3 regions of the Methylobacterium sp. V23 genome follow, and region 2 is predicted to be linked to each of the others. Evidence: riboswitches for the same ligand, from Rfam matches in the RefSeq annotation. Region 2 holds a riboswitch; each other region holds the start of a gene.
The links. Region 2 has a riboswitch for cobalamin ahead of CRT23_RS24820 (TonB-dependent siderophore receptor). Riboswitches for the same ligand answer to the same signal wherever they lie in the genome.

Region 1 (4,527 bases), on a different contig from region 2:
GGGCGCGATGCCATCGCGCTGGCGAAGCTGACGGGCTGACGGGTGCGCGGGGCCTAGAACCGCCCCGCCAGGGTCAGGCGCAGAGCGGTCGGCTCGACGGGGTGGATGTGCCGATCCGCGACGCCGTCCGCCGCCTCGCCGGGCAGGCGCGAGGCGTAGAAGTAGGTGATCTGGTCGGCCTTGGCGTTGGTCAGGTTCAGCACGTCGAGGGACAGGCTGACCCCATTGTCGAAATTGTAGCCAACCCGGCCGTTCACGAGTGCGGTCGGGCGCGAGCGCACGGAATTGTCCTCGATCAGCGGCCGCGGCCCGAAGTAGCGCAGGCGCATCGATCCGAACCAGCCCGGCCCCTCGCCGACGGTGAACCCGGCCGAGGCGATGGTGGTCGGCGCCTCCGGGACCCGGTCGCCGACGGGGTCGCGGTCGGCGAAGCGCGCATGGGTCACCGTCAGGTCCCCCTCGAGGGAGAGCCAGGGCGTCACCGCGTAGCGGTTGGTCCACTCGATGCCGAAGCGGCGGGTGGGACGGCTCGGCTCGGTGGTGCCGCTGTCGCCCTGGAACAGGTTCTCGGACGCGAAATCGAGCTGGAACAGCGTCACGGCCGTCTCCAGCCTGGCGATGCTGCGGTTGCGCAGACCGATCTCCGATCCCGTCGAGGGCACCAGGAAGGGCGACCGGCTGATGGTGAACAGGGGGCTGGTCGGATCCACCGTGGCGGTGACGCCGCGGGCGTCGTTCGAGTGGAAGCCGCCGCCGTAGTTCACGAACAGCTCGGTGTCGAACCACGGGCCCAGCACGAGGCCAAGCTTCGGGTTGACGATGCTGTCGCGCGCCGTGCCGGAATTCGCCGCCGTATCGGACACCACGTCGGCGTAATAGGTATCGGCGCGGAAGCCGACGCTGGTGCGCAGCCAGTCGGTCCAGCGCAGGCGGTTCTCGTAGTAGAACGCTCCACTTGCCTCCAGCACCCGGTCGTCCAGGACCGTCGAGCGGTACTGCCGGTTCGTGGTGTTGAACAGGCCGACCCGGATGCTGTCGGTGCGGGTCTGGAGGCCGATCTCGTTCTCCATGGCCACGCCGAACAGGCTGCCCTGGACGGTATGGCTGACCTCCCCGCCGCCGAGCACGCGGCTGTCGCGCTGACGGAACTGGTCGCCGTTCACCGGATCGTTGAGGAAGTAGGTGAAGTCGTTGAACAGGTTCATGCCGTAGCGGATGACGTAGGCGCTCGCCCGGGTGATCCCGGCGTCGCTCGTCCGGCTCCAGCGGCCCGAGAGGGAGAAGCGGCCGGTGTCGCCGCCATCGGTGGGATCCAGGGAGCCGAAGCGTCCGATCAGGCCTTCCGCCACCGCCCGCTCGGGGATCTGGTTGGTGGCGTTCCACTTGGCCCAGTAGGCCATTCCCGTCAGCGCGAAGCCGTCGAGGGCCGTCCCCTGGCTGTAGCGGACGACGGCGTTGAGCTTGGCGAGGCGGTCCGGCACGTCCCAGGGGCCCTCATAGGTCTGGGCCTCGCCGGCCACGAGCAGGCGGCCTTCGCCGAGGGCCGCGGAGGCGATGCTGAGGGCGCGCTTGTAGCCGAAGCTGCCGAGCGAGGTCAGCGCGAGGTTGCGCTCCACCGTGTCGAGATAGTCGATCCGCACCGAGCCGGCCGAGGCGAAGTCGCCGTCGCGGACGAAGTACGGCCCCTTGTGGAACGCCACCGCGCCGACGAGCTCGGGAATCAGGAAGTTGAGGTCGGCATAGCCCTGGCCGTGGGCGTGGGTGCGCATGTTCACTGGCATGCCGTCCACCGCGATGGCGATGTCGGTGCCGTGGTCGAGGTTGAACCCGCGCAGGAAGAACTGGTTGGCCTTCCCCTCCCCGGAATGCTGGGTGACGATGAGGCCGGGCACGCTCTCCAGCACCTCGCCGGGCCGGGTGATCGGCCGGCTGTTCAGCGCCGCGCCCGAGATCACGCCGGCGCTCGCCGCATCGACGGTCCGGAGGCCGCCGCCGATGCCGGTGACGCCGCCGACGTACCCCGCATTGGCGGTCGGTCCACGCCCGCCGCCCGCCGGTGCCTCCGCGGTCACGGACAACTCGGCGAGATCCGCCTGCGCGCTCTGGGCGACGGCGTCAGGAATCCCAGCGCCGTAGGGGGCGAGACCGGCGCAGGCGGCGAGGAGCCAGGATCGGCGGGAAAGCCGTGAACGGCGAAACGCGCGAGAACGCCGAGATGATCGAGAACGAGAGGGCGAACAAAAATCAGAGGACGACATGGGACCTCGGGCGACGTCTGTGGCACGTCACCGCGAACGAGGCCGGCACGGATGCCACGCGGCATCCACCCCGACACCCATCAGGACACCCCGCCCGATGCGTTTCGCGTGTGACCACGACTGACGGCAGGTCTCCTGGCTCGCGGGTCACCGCCCTCCCATCGTCTTCCCAGGTCCGAGAACCCAGTGACGTGCTGATGAGGAGCTCGCCGCTTACAGTTGCGGGGGCAGCCGCGGCCTCGGGCGCTCGCCCTCACCGCGTTCCCTTTTGATCCTCGATCCTGAGGAACCGTCGGGGGTCAGGAGGCCCGATCGGCGGCTACGGCGTCAATGGCCGCGGCGGCTTTTCAGGCCGGTGTGCCCGGCAGGCGACAGGGGCCGGGCGTCAGCGCCGTCCCTCCGGTTTCCGGGCCGGCTCGCGCCGGTGGCCCGTCCCGGCCAGCACGGCGCCGCCGGCCACCAGGCCGAGGAGGATCCACTTCAGGGGAAGCCGGTCCGCGCCCTCGCTGCGCTGGGGCTCGGTCACCATGTGACCCGGCGGTAGTTCCACGCCGGGCTTTCCGTAGGCCCGAGCGTCGGCGATCTGCTCGGCGGACACGGCCCATTCGGCCCCCATCTGCCGATCATGCGCCATCACCGCGAGGCCGACCGCGAGGGCGACGGCCGCCGCCGCGAAGATCCTCACCGGCGTCTTCATCTCCCGCGCTCCCGCCTGCCGCGCGTCCCCGCCGCGATCCGGGGCGAGGGTTAGGCGATCGGCCGGCCCTCCGCCAGAGCGCGGCCCTCGGGATCGAGCACCTGATGTTTCGCATCGCGGCCTGGAACGGTTTTAACCCACTCTTCATCGGCTCTGCAAAAAACGCATGGTACCCCTAACGGCATGACTGGCCTGCGTTTTCACGCGATTGAGCGCGCACGGTGCATCGCGATATCGCTGAAGCGAGACTGCTCCGCTTCGCGACCGATCGTCGGCCGCGCGAGCCCTGCCCCTCAGGACCCCTTCATGGATCATCCGGTCGCGTCCCCGAAGCGCTCCTCCGCGGCTGGCGGCTGGGGGGCCCTGAAAAGCTGCGGCAAGCACCTGCTGGGAAGCCGGGCGCCGCTGTCGGGCGCCCGTGCCATGCTGAAGGCCAACCAGCCCGACGGCTTCGACTGCCCAGGCTGCGCCTGGGGGGATCCGGCGCACGGCTCCTCCTTCGAGTTCTGCGAGAACGGCGTGAAGGCGGTGTCCTGGGAAGCCACGGACAAGCGCACCCCGCCGAAATTCTTCGCCAGGCATACCGTGACCGAGCTGCGCGGCTGGACCGACTACGCCCTGGAGGGCGAGGGCCGCCTCACGCATCCGATGCGCTACGACGCGGCGAGCGACTGCTACGTCGTCACCACCTGGGACGCCGCCTTCGCGGAGATCGGCGCCACCCTGCGCGGCCTCGATCACCCGGACCAGGCCGAGTTCTACACCTCGGGCCGCGCCTCCAACGAGGCCGCCTACCTCTACCAGCTCTTCGCCCGGCACTACGGCACCAACAATTTCCCCGACTGCTCAAACATGTGCCACGAGGCCAGCGGCATCGCCCTCCAGGCGGCCATCGGCGTCGGCAAGGGCACCGTGCTGCTGGAGGATTTCGAGAAGGCCGACGCGATCTTCGTGGTCGGGCAGAACCCCGGCACCAACCATCCGCGCATGCTCGGCGACCTGCGGCGCGCGGCCCAGCGCGGCGCGAAGGTCGTGGTGTTCAACCCCGTGCGCGAGCGCGGGCTGGAGCGCTTCGCCGACCCCCAGAACACCGTGGAGATGCTGCGCGGCGCCAGCGCGCCGGTGGCGAGCCACTACTACCAGCCGCGCCTCGGCGGCGACATGGCGGCGTTCCGCGGCATCGCCAAGGCGGTGTTCGCGGCCGACGATGCGGCGCGCGCGGCCGGAAAGCCGTCGCTGCTCGACCGTACGTTCCTGCGCAACCACACCGCGGATTACGAGGCCTACCGGGCCGCCGTGGACGCCACGGGCTGGGACACCATCGAGGATCAGTCCGGCCTGACCCGGGCCGATCTCGAGGTCGCGGCCGAGGTCTACCTCGCCGCCGACAAGGTGATCTGCACCTGGGCGATGGGCGTGACCCAGCACCGCCACTCGGTGGCCACCATCCGCGAACTCGCCAACGTCATGCTCCTGCGCGGCCATGTCGGCCGCCCCGGCACCGGCCTGTGCCCCGTGCGCGGCCATTCCAACGTGCAGGGGGATCGCACCGTCGGCATCAACGAGAAGCCG
Region 2 (4,527 bases):
CACTGCTCGCCCGGGAGGTCGCAGCCGCCGTCGCCCTGGTCGAGGAGCGTGAACGCGAGATCGTGTCCACGCTGATGCGAGCGGCCGAGAACCGGGATGCAGATACGGGAGACCACATCGCCCGTGTCTCGGCCTACACGGGCCTGATCGCGGAGGCCCTTGGCCTAGGCCCCGCGGAGCGTCGCCTGATGAGCTTGGCGGCGACCATGCACGATGTCGGCAAGATTGCCGTTCCGGATGCCATCCTGCTCAAGCCGGGTCCGCTCACGCCCGAGGAACGCTGCGAGATGGAGCGCCATGCCGAGCGCGGTCAGCGCATCCTGGGCGGGAGCGCCTCGGAGGTCATGCGCCTGGCTGCCGACATCGCGGTCAGCCACCACGAGCGTTGGGACGGGACCGGCTATCCTAATCGTCTCAAGGGCGAAGCCATACCGCTGGCGGGGCGGGTGGTGGCCGTAGCCGACGTCTTCGATGCGCTCATCACCGAGAGACCCTACAAGCAGGCATGGTCGCTGGAACGCGCCCGTCGCTACCTAATCGAGAATGCGGGAGCCCACTTCGATCCACGCGTCATCAATGCCTTCCTCGACCGCTGGTCCCAGGTGGAGGGCGCCTTGTCCCCGACGAGGCTCCGAGACAGTGACGTCGCAGCAGCATGAAAGGGCTGGGTGGTCGGCGAGTGAGGGGCCGCGTCGGGCAAGGCTACACACAACCGGATTGGATCGGAGGCGTAACGTCCGTTTCCGCATTAGAGCCACGGTCCGGTTGGCACCCTTCTCTGACTCTGCCGCAAGCAGCCGAGAATGTCAGGAAAACGATCGGATACCCGACATTCGGCTGGTTAGGACGAATGTCTGAGTTGGGTGGAATGCGGTCCGGCTGCTTTCGATCGGAAGACGTCCTTAAGCGGCCTATCGTGAAGGCCATCGGGCATCGGCTAGTTGCACCACCAGGCACAGGCTGCCTAACCTCTCACCTCAGATGGACCAGAGCCTCCGCTTCTGAACACCGCAGACAGTCTCAAATCATTTGACGGCGCACAACCATCCAGAACCATGCCGATGCAATGTTACAATGTTGCGGAAAATGGCGTCCCCTCGATTGACTATGCGGCGGCGCCCAGCGAATGTCTGACCGTCAAGGTTCCTGCGGGTCGTCGGCTCGCGGGCTAAGAGGGAATTCGGGGTGCTCGCAAGAGTGCTTCCGAAGCTGCCCCCGCAACTGTCAGCGGCGAGCCCTTTCCGTTCATGGTCACTGGTGCGTCGCACCGGGAAGGCTGAGGCGAGGGTAACGACCCGCGAGCCAGGAGACCTGCCTTGCACCACGATACGTCTCTCGGGCGGGGTGTCCCGGCGGAGCGCATGAGCGGGCTCGGCTGCTGACGCGGCCGATCCCGTGAGGGCACCCGCTCGGCCGTCGCTCGACAACCTTGAGCGCACCGGTGCCCCTTCGTCCCAACCTGCCGACCTCGAAGGCCCCGATCGTGAGCCTGCCCGTTCCGGCGAAGCGTCGTCGGACGTCGGGGCATCGAGGATCGCACTACGCGCTCACCGCAATCCTCTCGGCAGCTGCGCCTTCCTTGGAGGCGCGGGCGCAGGAGGCCATCACGCTGGAGGAGCTCTCCGTGGAAGGGGCTGGCGGAGGTGCCCCGGCCGTCGCTGGTGCTGGTCCCAACCCGGGGATCGGCCTGATCGGTCCGACCCCGGGTTACCGGGCCGACCGGGCGGTGAGCAGCACGAAGACCGACACCCCTCAGCGCGACGTGCCCCAGATCGTCACCGTCGCACCGCGGGAGGTCATCACGGACCTGGCCGCCACCCGGGTAGACCGCGTCTTCAACTACACGCCCGGCGTGGCCCAGCAGAACAATTTCGGCGGCCTGACGGTGTTCAGCTACGCCATCCGCGGCACGACCACCTCGGAACTCTACCGCAACGGCTTCCCGATCAACCGGGGCTCGCCGCCGCCGCCCGACACCCAGAACGTCGAGCGGATCGAGGTCCTGAAGGGTCCCGGCGGCGGCCTGTTCGGGCGCAGCGACCCCGGCGGCCTCGTCAACTTCGTCACCAAGCAGCCGACCGCCGAGCGCTTCGTCGAGATGGGCGGCCTGTGGGGCTCGTTCGAGCAGTTCCGCGGCACGGTGGATGCCGGCGGCGCTTTGAACGAGGACGGCGCGCTCCTCTACCGCTTCAACTTCGCGGGCGGCCGCCAGGGCAGCTTCCGCGATTTTGTCGACAGCGACCGGCTCCTCGTGGCGCCGGTGGTGAGCTGGCAGGTCACGCCGGACACCAAGGTCACCGTCGAGACCGAGTTCCTGCGCAACCGCGTCGTCGTCGACCGCGGTGTGATCGCGATCAACCGGCAGCTCGGCTTCCTGCCAATCTCCCGCTTTCTCGGCGAGCCGGGGCAGAGCACCTATCAGAGCTCGGACACGATGCAGGTGCGTGTCGAGCATCGCTTCAACGCCGACTGGCAGATGCGGCTTGCCACCCACTTCAACACCGGCTCGCTGGTCGGGGAATCGGCAGAGGTCCGTGGCTTGGCAGCCGATAACCGCACCGTCCTGCGCGACCGGAACTTTCGCGATTACCGCTGGGATACCGCCATCGGCCAGGCCGAGGTGGTGGGGCGCTTCGCCACCGGCGATCTCGGTCATACCCTGCTTCTCGGCTTCGAGCGCGAGAGCACCGACAGCCGCGTGGTCTACGACCGCTCGAACTTCCGCGAGAGCCCCTACAGGCTCGACATCTACGACCCGCGCTACGGCCAGGCGCTGCCGCCGCTGACTATACGGCGCAACAACCTGGAGCGGGTCACCAACACCGCCCTCTACGCGCAGGACCAGATCGCGCTGAGCCCTGAGTGGAAGGCCCTGCTCGGCGTACGCTTCGACTTCTTCGAGCAGTCCTTCCGCGAGAGGACGAACTCAACCCAGTCGGAGCAATCGCGGGTGGCGGCCACTCCGCGCGCCGGCCTCGTCTACCAGCCCCTGCCGGAGCTTTCGCTCTACACCAATGTCGGCACCAGCTTTCGGCCCAATATCGGCATCGACTCGTTTGCAGTGGCACGCTCGGCCCCATTCGAGCCCGAGACCGGGATCGGCTACGAGGTCGGCGCCAAGCTGGATGTCTTCGGCGGCGCGCTCGGCCTGACGGCAGCAGCCTTCCGCATCGAGCGCGAGAACGTGCTGACGGCTGACCCCAACAACAGCGGGTTCTCGCTGGCGGCGGGGGGTGTGCGCAGCCAGGGCTTCGAGTTGACGGCCGCCGGCCAGATCACTCCCGAGATCAAGGTCCTGGCGGGCTACGTCTACGCCGACGCAGTGGTGACCAAGGACAACGTGCTCCCCGTGGGCGCCCCGCTCATCAACATCCCGCGTCACTCGGGCAGCCTGCTCGCCGTGCACGAGGTGCAGGCGGGCCCCTGGAAGGGCCTCGGCCTCGGCGGCGGCGTGCGCGGCGTCGGCGAGCGCGCCGGTGACGCGTCCGGTTCAGGCTTTGTCCTGCCGGCCTACATCGCCGTCGATGCCCTGGCCTATTACCGCTACGAGAACATACGCTTCGGCCTCAACGTCGAGAACATCTTCGACGCGACCTATTACGAGAGCTCGAACAGCGTGTTTCGGGTCTATCCCGGTGCGCCCCGGCGCTTCACCGGTACGATCTCGGTGCGCTTCTGATGGCTGGGGTCACGACCCATGCGGGCAACGTCGTCCTGGAGATCCAAGGGGCGGGCAAGCGCTTCGGCGAACGCCAGGCCCTCGACGGCCTCGACCTGTCGCTCCACCCCAGCGAGGTCTTCGCCCTGCTCGGGCCGAACGGGGCCGGCAAGACCACCACGGTCAACCTGATCCTCGGCTTCCTGAAGGCGGATGCCGGCACGGTCCGGGTCTGCGGTGTCGATGCCGGCGCCGACCCGGTCGGTGCCCGCCGACACGTGGCCTACATCCCCGAGCAGGTGGCGCTGTATCCCGGCCTCTCCGGCGTGGAGAACCTGCGCTACTTCACGACCTTGGCCGGTCTCAACCTGAGCAAGGGGACCGCCCGAACGCTCCTGGCCGAGGCCGGTCTCGCCGAGACTGCCTACGAGCGTCCCGCCGACTCCTATTCCAAGGGCATGCGCCAGAAGGTCGGCATCGCGGTGGCACTCGCGAGCCGTGCCCGGCTCCTCCTCCTTGACGAACCGACCTCAGGCCTTGATCCAAGCGCGGCCGCGGACTTCTCCACCACGGTCCGGGCAGCAGCTGAGCGCGGCACCGCCATCCTGATGGCGACCCACGATCTCTACCGCGTGCGTGAGATGGCCGGGCGCGTAGGCGTGCTGAGCCGGGGCCGGATCGTCGAGGAGATCGACCCCAGGACCCTCGACCATGTCGGCCTGGAGCGGCTCTACATCGAGCGGCTGGCGGGGAGCGCGGCGTGAGGCAGCTCGCGGCCGAACTCGCGCGCACCGCCCGCGATGCGCGCCTTCGCTGGATCGGTGGCGTCCTCGTCCTGCTCCTCACGGTCGCGGGCCTCGGCGCCTGGC
Region 3 (4,527 bases), on a different contig from region 2:
CCCATATTGGCGATGTCGCCGGCCCGCAGGTTGACCTCGGAGGCCGAGCCCGCCCCCTCGACCACCACGAGGTCGGCCTCGGCCTTCAGATACGCGAAGCTTTCCAGCACCGAGGCGAGGAGGCGCGGTTTCCAGGCCTGGTAGTCCCGCGCCTTGGCGGTGCCGACCATGCGGCCCTGGACCACGACCTGGCTGCCGGTCTCGCTCTGGGGCTTCAGCAGCACCGGGTTCATGTGCACCGAGAGCGCCACGCCGGCCGCCCGCGCCTGCAAGGCCTGGGCCCGCCCGATCTCGCCGCCATCGGCCGTGACGGCGGCGTTGTTCGACATGTTCTGCGGCTTGAACGGCCGCACGGCGAGCCCGCGCCGGGCGAAGACCCGGCACAGCCCGGCGACGATCAGCGACTTGCCGACATCCGAGCCGGTGCCCTGGATCATGAGGGCGCGGGTCATGGCTGTGGCCGCCCCGACGGGGACGTCGCGCAGGCCGGATCGACGGGGCGCCCGGCGCGATGAAAGGCCAGGATGGCGGCGCCGTAGGTCTCGACCACCTCCGCGAACGGTACGCGCTCCGCCGTGAACAGCACGGCCCGATGCCGGAACAGATGGTCCGGGATCGCGAGGTCGCCGCAGGTCGCCGCAGGGGGCGGCGCCTGGTCCCACCCGTGCGGCAGGGGCTGCCACAGGAGCTCGGCACCGATGGTCTGCCGCGTCGTGCCGAGGGCCTGGACCGCCCGGCCGAACGGCGTGTCGGTGGTCTCGAGAAGGCGGTTCATCTCCGGGGTCAGGCGCTCGGGCACGTACCAGTTGTCCGCCTCGGACAGGACGTGGTCGCCGCAGGCGAGCTTCACCTGACGGTAGCGCAGGAGCGTGTCGGGCCCGGCATTCAGGCGCCGGCGCGTCTCCTCCGAGGCCGGCTTGTCCGCGCCGCGCTGCAGGTTCGCCGCGAGCCGGGGGGGCGCGGCCATGCCGTGCTCGGCGCACCAGCCTTCGAGGGTCGCGGTGGCGGAGCGGCTGGCGAGCAGCCGGGCGTTCAGCCCCTCCACCACGGCCAGGGCCTCGACGCGGCCCAGATAGGTGGCGGGCCACGGCCCGGCCGGGTCGGCCCGGACTCCGTGCGTTCCCAGCACGGTGGACAGCGCGACCGCCACGATGGCCGCCCGCATCAGAACTCGATCCCCACCTGCGCCTTCACCCCGGCGGCGAAGTGGTGCTTCACGCTGCCCATCTCGGTGACGAGGTCGGCGGCCTCGATCAGGGCCGGCTTGGCGTTGCGGCCGGTGACGATGACGTGGAGGTCCGGTCGGCGCGCCCGGAAGGCCGCCACCACGGTGTCGAGATCGAGGTAGTCGTAGCGCAGCGCGATGTTGAGCTCGTCCAGGACAACGAGGCGGATCGTCGGATCGGCCATGAGCTCGAGGGCCTTGGCCCAGGCATGCTCGGCGGCGGCGATGTCGCGGGCCTTGTCCTGGGTCTCCCAGGTGAAGCCCTCGCCGAGCGTGTGCCAATCGATCTGATCGCCGAAAGCCTTGAGGGCGTGCTTCTCGCCGGTGTCCCAGGCGCCCTTGATGAACTGCACCACGCCGACGCGCCAGCCATGGCCGAGGGCCCGCAGCATCAGCCCGAGGGCCGCCGTGGTCTTGCCCTTTCCGGGACCGGTATTGACGATGAGGAGCCCCTTCTCGATCGTCTTCTCCGCCACCTCGGCGTCCTGGACGGCCTTGCGCTTCTCCATCTTCTCGCGGTGCCGCGCGGCCTCGGTCTCGGCGTCCGTCATGGGGTGGCTCCGGGTTGGGGTTTCACGATCATCGGCAGGCCCGCCACCGTGAGGACGACGCGGTCCGCCTGGGCCGCGAGGCGCTGGTGCAGGCGCCCGGCGGCGTCGCGGAAGCGGCGCGCGAGGGCGTTGTCCGGTACGATCCCGAGGCCGACCTCGTTGCCGACCAGGACCACCGGGCCGGGGGCCGCCGCACAGGCCGCGAGCAGCGCGGCGGTGGCAGCCTCGAGGTCGGCCTCGGCCAGGATGAGGTTGGTGAGCCAGAGGGTGAGGCAATCGACCAGCACCGGCCCGGTCGCGGCGGCGACCGCCTCGGCCAGGGCGATCGGCACGTCCTGCGTGATCCAGCCCTCCGGGCGGCGGGCGCGGTGGAGCGCGATGCGCTCCCGCATCTCGTCGTCCCAGGCCTGGGCGGTGGCGAGGTAGAGCCAGGGTCGAGGCTGGGCCTCGATCAGCGCCTCGGCATGGGCGCTCTTGCCCGAGCGCGCGCCGCCGAGCACGAGGATCATTCGGGGTGGAGGATGCGGCATGGGGCATGCTGTGCCCGATATCGAGGTCCGAGGTCAAAGGCGGGAAACCCGCCCGGGCCGCGTTGTCAGCGGATCGGCAACCGCGTAGAAGCGAGGATCGGACGGTGCCCCGGCGACGGGGTGAAAAGGGAATGCGGTGAGGGGGCGACCCTGAAACCGCGGCTGCCCCCGCAACTGTGAGCGGAGACGGGACTGCCATCAGCCACTGGAGCGATCCGGGAAGGCGGCAGGACCAGCGACCCGCGAGCCAGGAGACCTGCCGTCGAAAGTGGACCTGCCGTCCACGCCCCATCCTTGACGGCCGCCGGCGGGGTGGCCAGGAGATGTACCCGATGTCGACCAACACCCTCGTCCTGACCGGCACCCGCACCAACGAGCGCCTCGGCGCCGTGCTCGTGGCCGCCTTCCTCGGCCTCGGCCTCGTGTTCATGGCCGGCTTTGCCCCGGCGATGGCGCTGCACAACGCGGCGCACGACTTCCGGCACAGCCAGAACTTCCCCTGCCACTGAGCGCCTCCGCTTAAGGCAGAACCGCCCATGATCATCCGGCTCGTGTCGGCGGCCCTGGTCGCCGGCTTTCTCGCGGCTGTCGTCGCGACGGGCCTGCAGCTCGCGCTCACCTCGCCGCTCATCATCGCGGCCGAGCGCTACGAGACGCAGGCCTCCGCCGCGCCCGTCCGGCCGACCCCCGCCGCCCTGATCGTCCGCGTTCACGGCGGTCACGATCACGGCACCAAGGACCCCTCGGTGGCGGGCGGCGAAGTCGCGCCCGACTGGCAGCCGGGCCCCGGCCTGCCGCGCATGGCCTTCACGGCCCTGGCCACCCTGGTGGGCGGCGTCGGCTACGCGCTCCTGCTCGGCGCCGTGCTCCTCGCCTGCCACCGCGAGCCCAGCCCCGAGGCCGGCCTGCGCTTCGCCATCGGGGGCTTCCTCGCCGTGGCGCTGGCCCCGGCCCTCGGCCTTGCCCCGGAACTCCCCGGCATGGAGGCCGCGCCGTTGGCCGATCGCCAGTTCTGGTGGGTGATGACCGCCGCGGCCACCGCCATGGGCCTCTACCTCATCGCGATCCGGCGGGCGCCGATCACCATCGCGGGCGGCCTCGTGCTCCTCGTGGCGCCCCATCTTGCCGGGGCGCCGGAGGCGAGCCACGCCGCCTCGAACCTGCCGGCCTCCTACGCCGCCCAGTTCGCCGCGCGCTCGCTCGGCATCGCCTTCGTGTTCTGGGCGGTGATCGGGCTGGCCTATGGCTGGGCCTGGGGCCTCTTCGGCCGAACCCGGCCGACCCATGCCTGAGGCCGCGCCCGTGACCCTCTACGTCTGCGCCACCTGCCGGGCGGCCGGCGATACGGCGGAGCCCCGCGCCGGCGCCCGCCTGCTGGCGGCGCTCCAGGAGGCCGTGAGCACCGGGGCCCACCCCGGCATCACGGTCGAGAGCGTCGAATGCCTCTCGGTCTGCAAGCGCCCCTGCACCGTGGCGGTCGCCTCGCAAGGCCGCTGGACCTACGTCTACGGCGACCTCGACCCGGTCGCCTCCGCCGGCACCATCCTGGACGGCGTCGCGCTCTACGCCGAGACAGCGGACGGCATCGTGCCGTGGAAGGCGCGGCCCCAGGAATTCCGCAAGGGCGTCGTCGCCCGCATCCCGCCGTTCCCCGCTCCTCTGCCGCCGCTCGCGGCGCCCCGCATCACGGACGCCGCCGAATGACCCTCGTCGCCAAGATTCCCTGCACCATCGTCACGGGCTTTCTCGGGGCCGGCAAGACCACGCTGGTGCGCCACCTCGTGGAGAACGCCGGCGGCCGGCGCCTCGCCATCATCGTCAACGAGTTCGGCGACATCGGCTTCGACGGCTCGTTCCTGGCCGCCTGCGGCATCGAGGGCTGCGGCGACGAGGACATCGTCGAGCTCGCCAACGGCTGCATCTGCTGCACCGTGGCCGACGACTTCGTGCCGGCCCTGAACAAGCTCCTCGACCGGGCCGATCCGCCCGAGCACATCCTGATCGAGACCTCGGGCCTCGCCCTGCCGAAGCCTCTGGTCCAAGCCTTCCAGTGGCCGGCGATCCGCTCGCGGGTGACGGTGGACGGCGTGGTCGCGGTCATCGACGGCCCCGCCGTGGCCGCGGGCTTCTTCGCCGACGACCCGGCGGCGCTGGCCGCCCAGCGCGCCGACGACGCCAGCGTCGACCACGACAATCCGTTGGAGGAAGTGTTCGAGGACCA

Region 1: another riboswitch for cobalamin. It lies ahead of CRT23_RS15425 (TonB-dependent receptor); the one in region 2 lies ahead of CRT23_RS24820 (TonB-dependent siderophore receptor).
Region 3: another riboswitch for cobalamin. It lies ahead of CRT23_RS02055 (CbtB-domain containing protein); the one in region 2 lies ahead of CRT23_RS24820 (TonB-dependent siderophore receptor).

Annotation. Positions count from the first base shown of each region.
Region 1 covers NZ_PDHT01000015.1:47,808-52,334, forward strand. The annotation lists gene CRT23_RS15420 (quinone-dependent dihydroorotate dehydrogenase) at 1-39, shown strand, start outside; gene CRT23_RS15425 (TonB-dependent receptor) at 54-2,072, opposite strand; cobalamin riboswitch at 2,366-2,567, opposite strand; gene CRT23_RS15430 (hypothetical protein) at 2,644-2,955, opposite strand; gene CRT23_RS15435 (FdhF/YdeP family oxidoreductase) at 3,262-4,527, shown strand, end outside.
Region 2 covers NZ_PDHT01000045.1:5,963-10,489, reverse strand. The annotation lists gene CRT23_RS24825 (HD domain-containing phosphohydrolase) at 1-659, shown strand, start outside; cobalamin riboswitch at 1,124-1,334, shown strand; gene CRT23_RS24820 (TonB-dependent siderophore receptor) at 1,556-3,679, shown strand; gene CRT23_RS24815 (ABC transporter ATP-binding protein) at 3,679-4,422, shown strand; gene CRT23_RS24810 (DUF3526 domain-containing protein) at 4,419-4,527, shown strand, end outside.
Region 3 covers NZ_PDHT01000001.1:443,796-448,322, reverse strand. The annotation lists gene CRT23_RS02075 (cobyric acid synthase) at 1-452, opposite strand, end outside; gene CRT23_RS02070 (hypothetical protein) at 449-1,165, opposite strand; gene cobO (cob(I)yrinic acid a,c-diamide adenosyltransferase) at 1,165-1,776, opposite strand; gene cobU (bifunctional adenosylcobinamide kinase/adenosylcobinamide-phosphate guanylyltransferase) at 1,773-2,285, opposite strand; cobalamin riboswitch at 2,392-2,585, shown strand; gene CRT23_RS02055 (CbtB-domain containing protein) at 2,639-2,815, shown strand; gene CRT23_RS02050 (CbtA family protein) at 2,843-3,598, shown strand; gene CRT23_RS02045 (DUF1636 domain-containing protein) at 3,591-4,010, shown strand; gene cobW (cobalamin biosynthesis protein CobW) at 4,007-4,527, shown strand, end outside.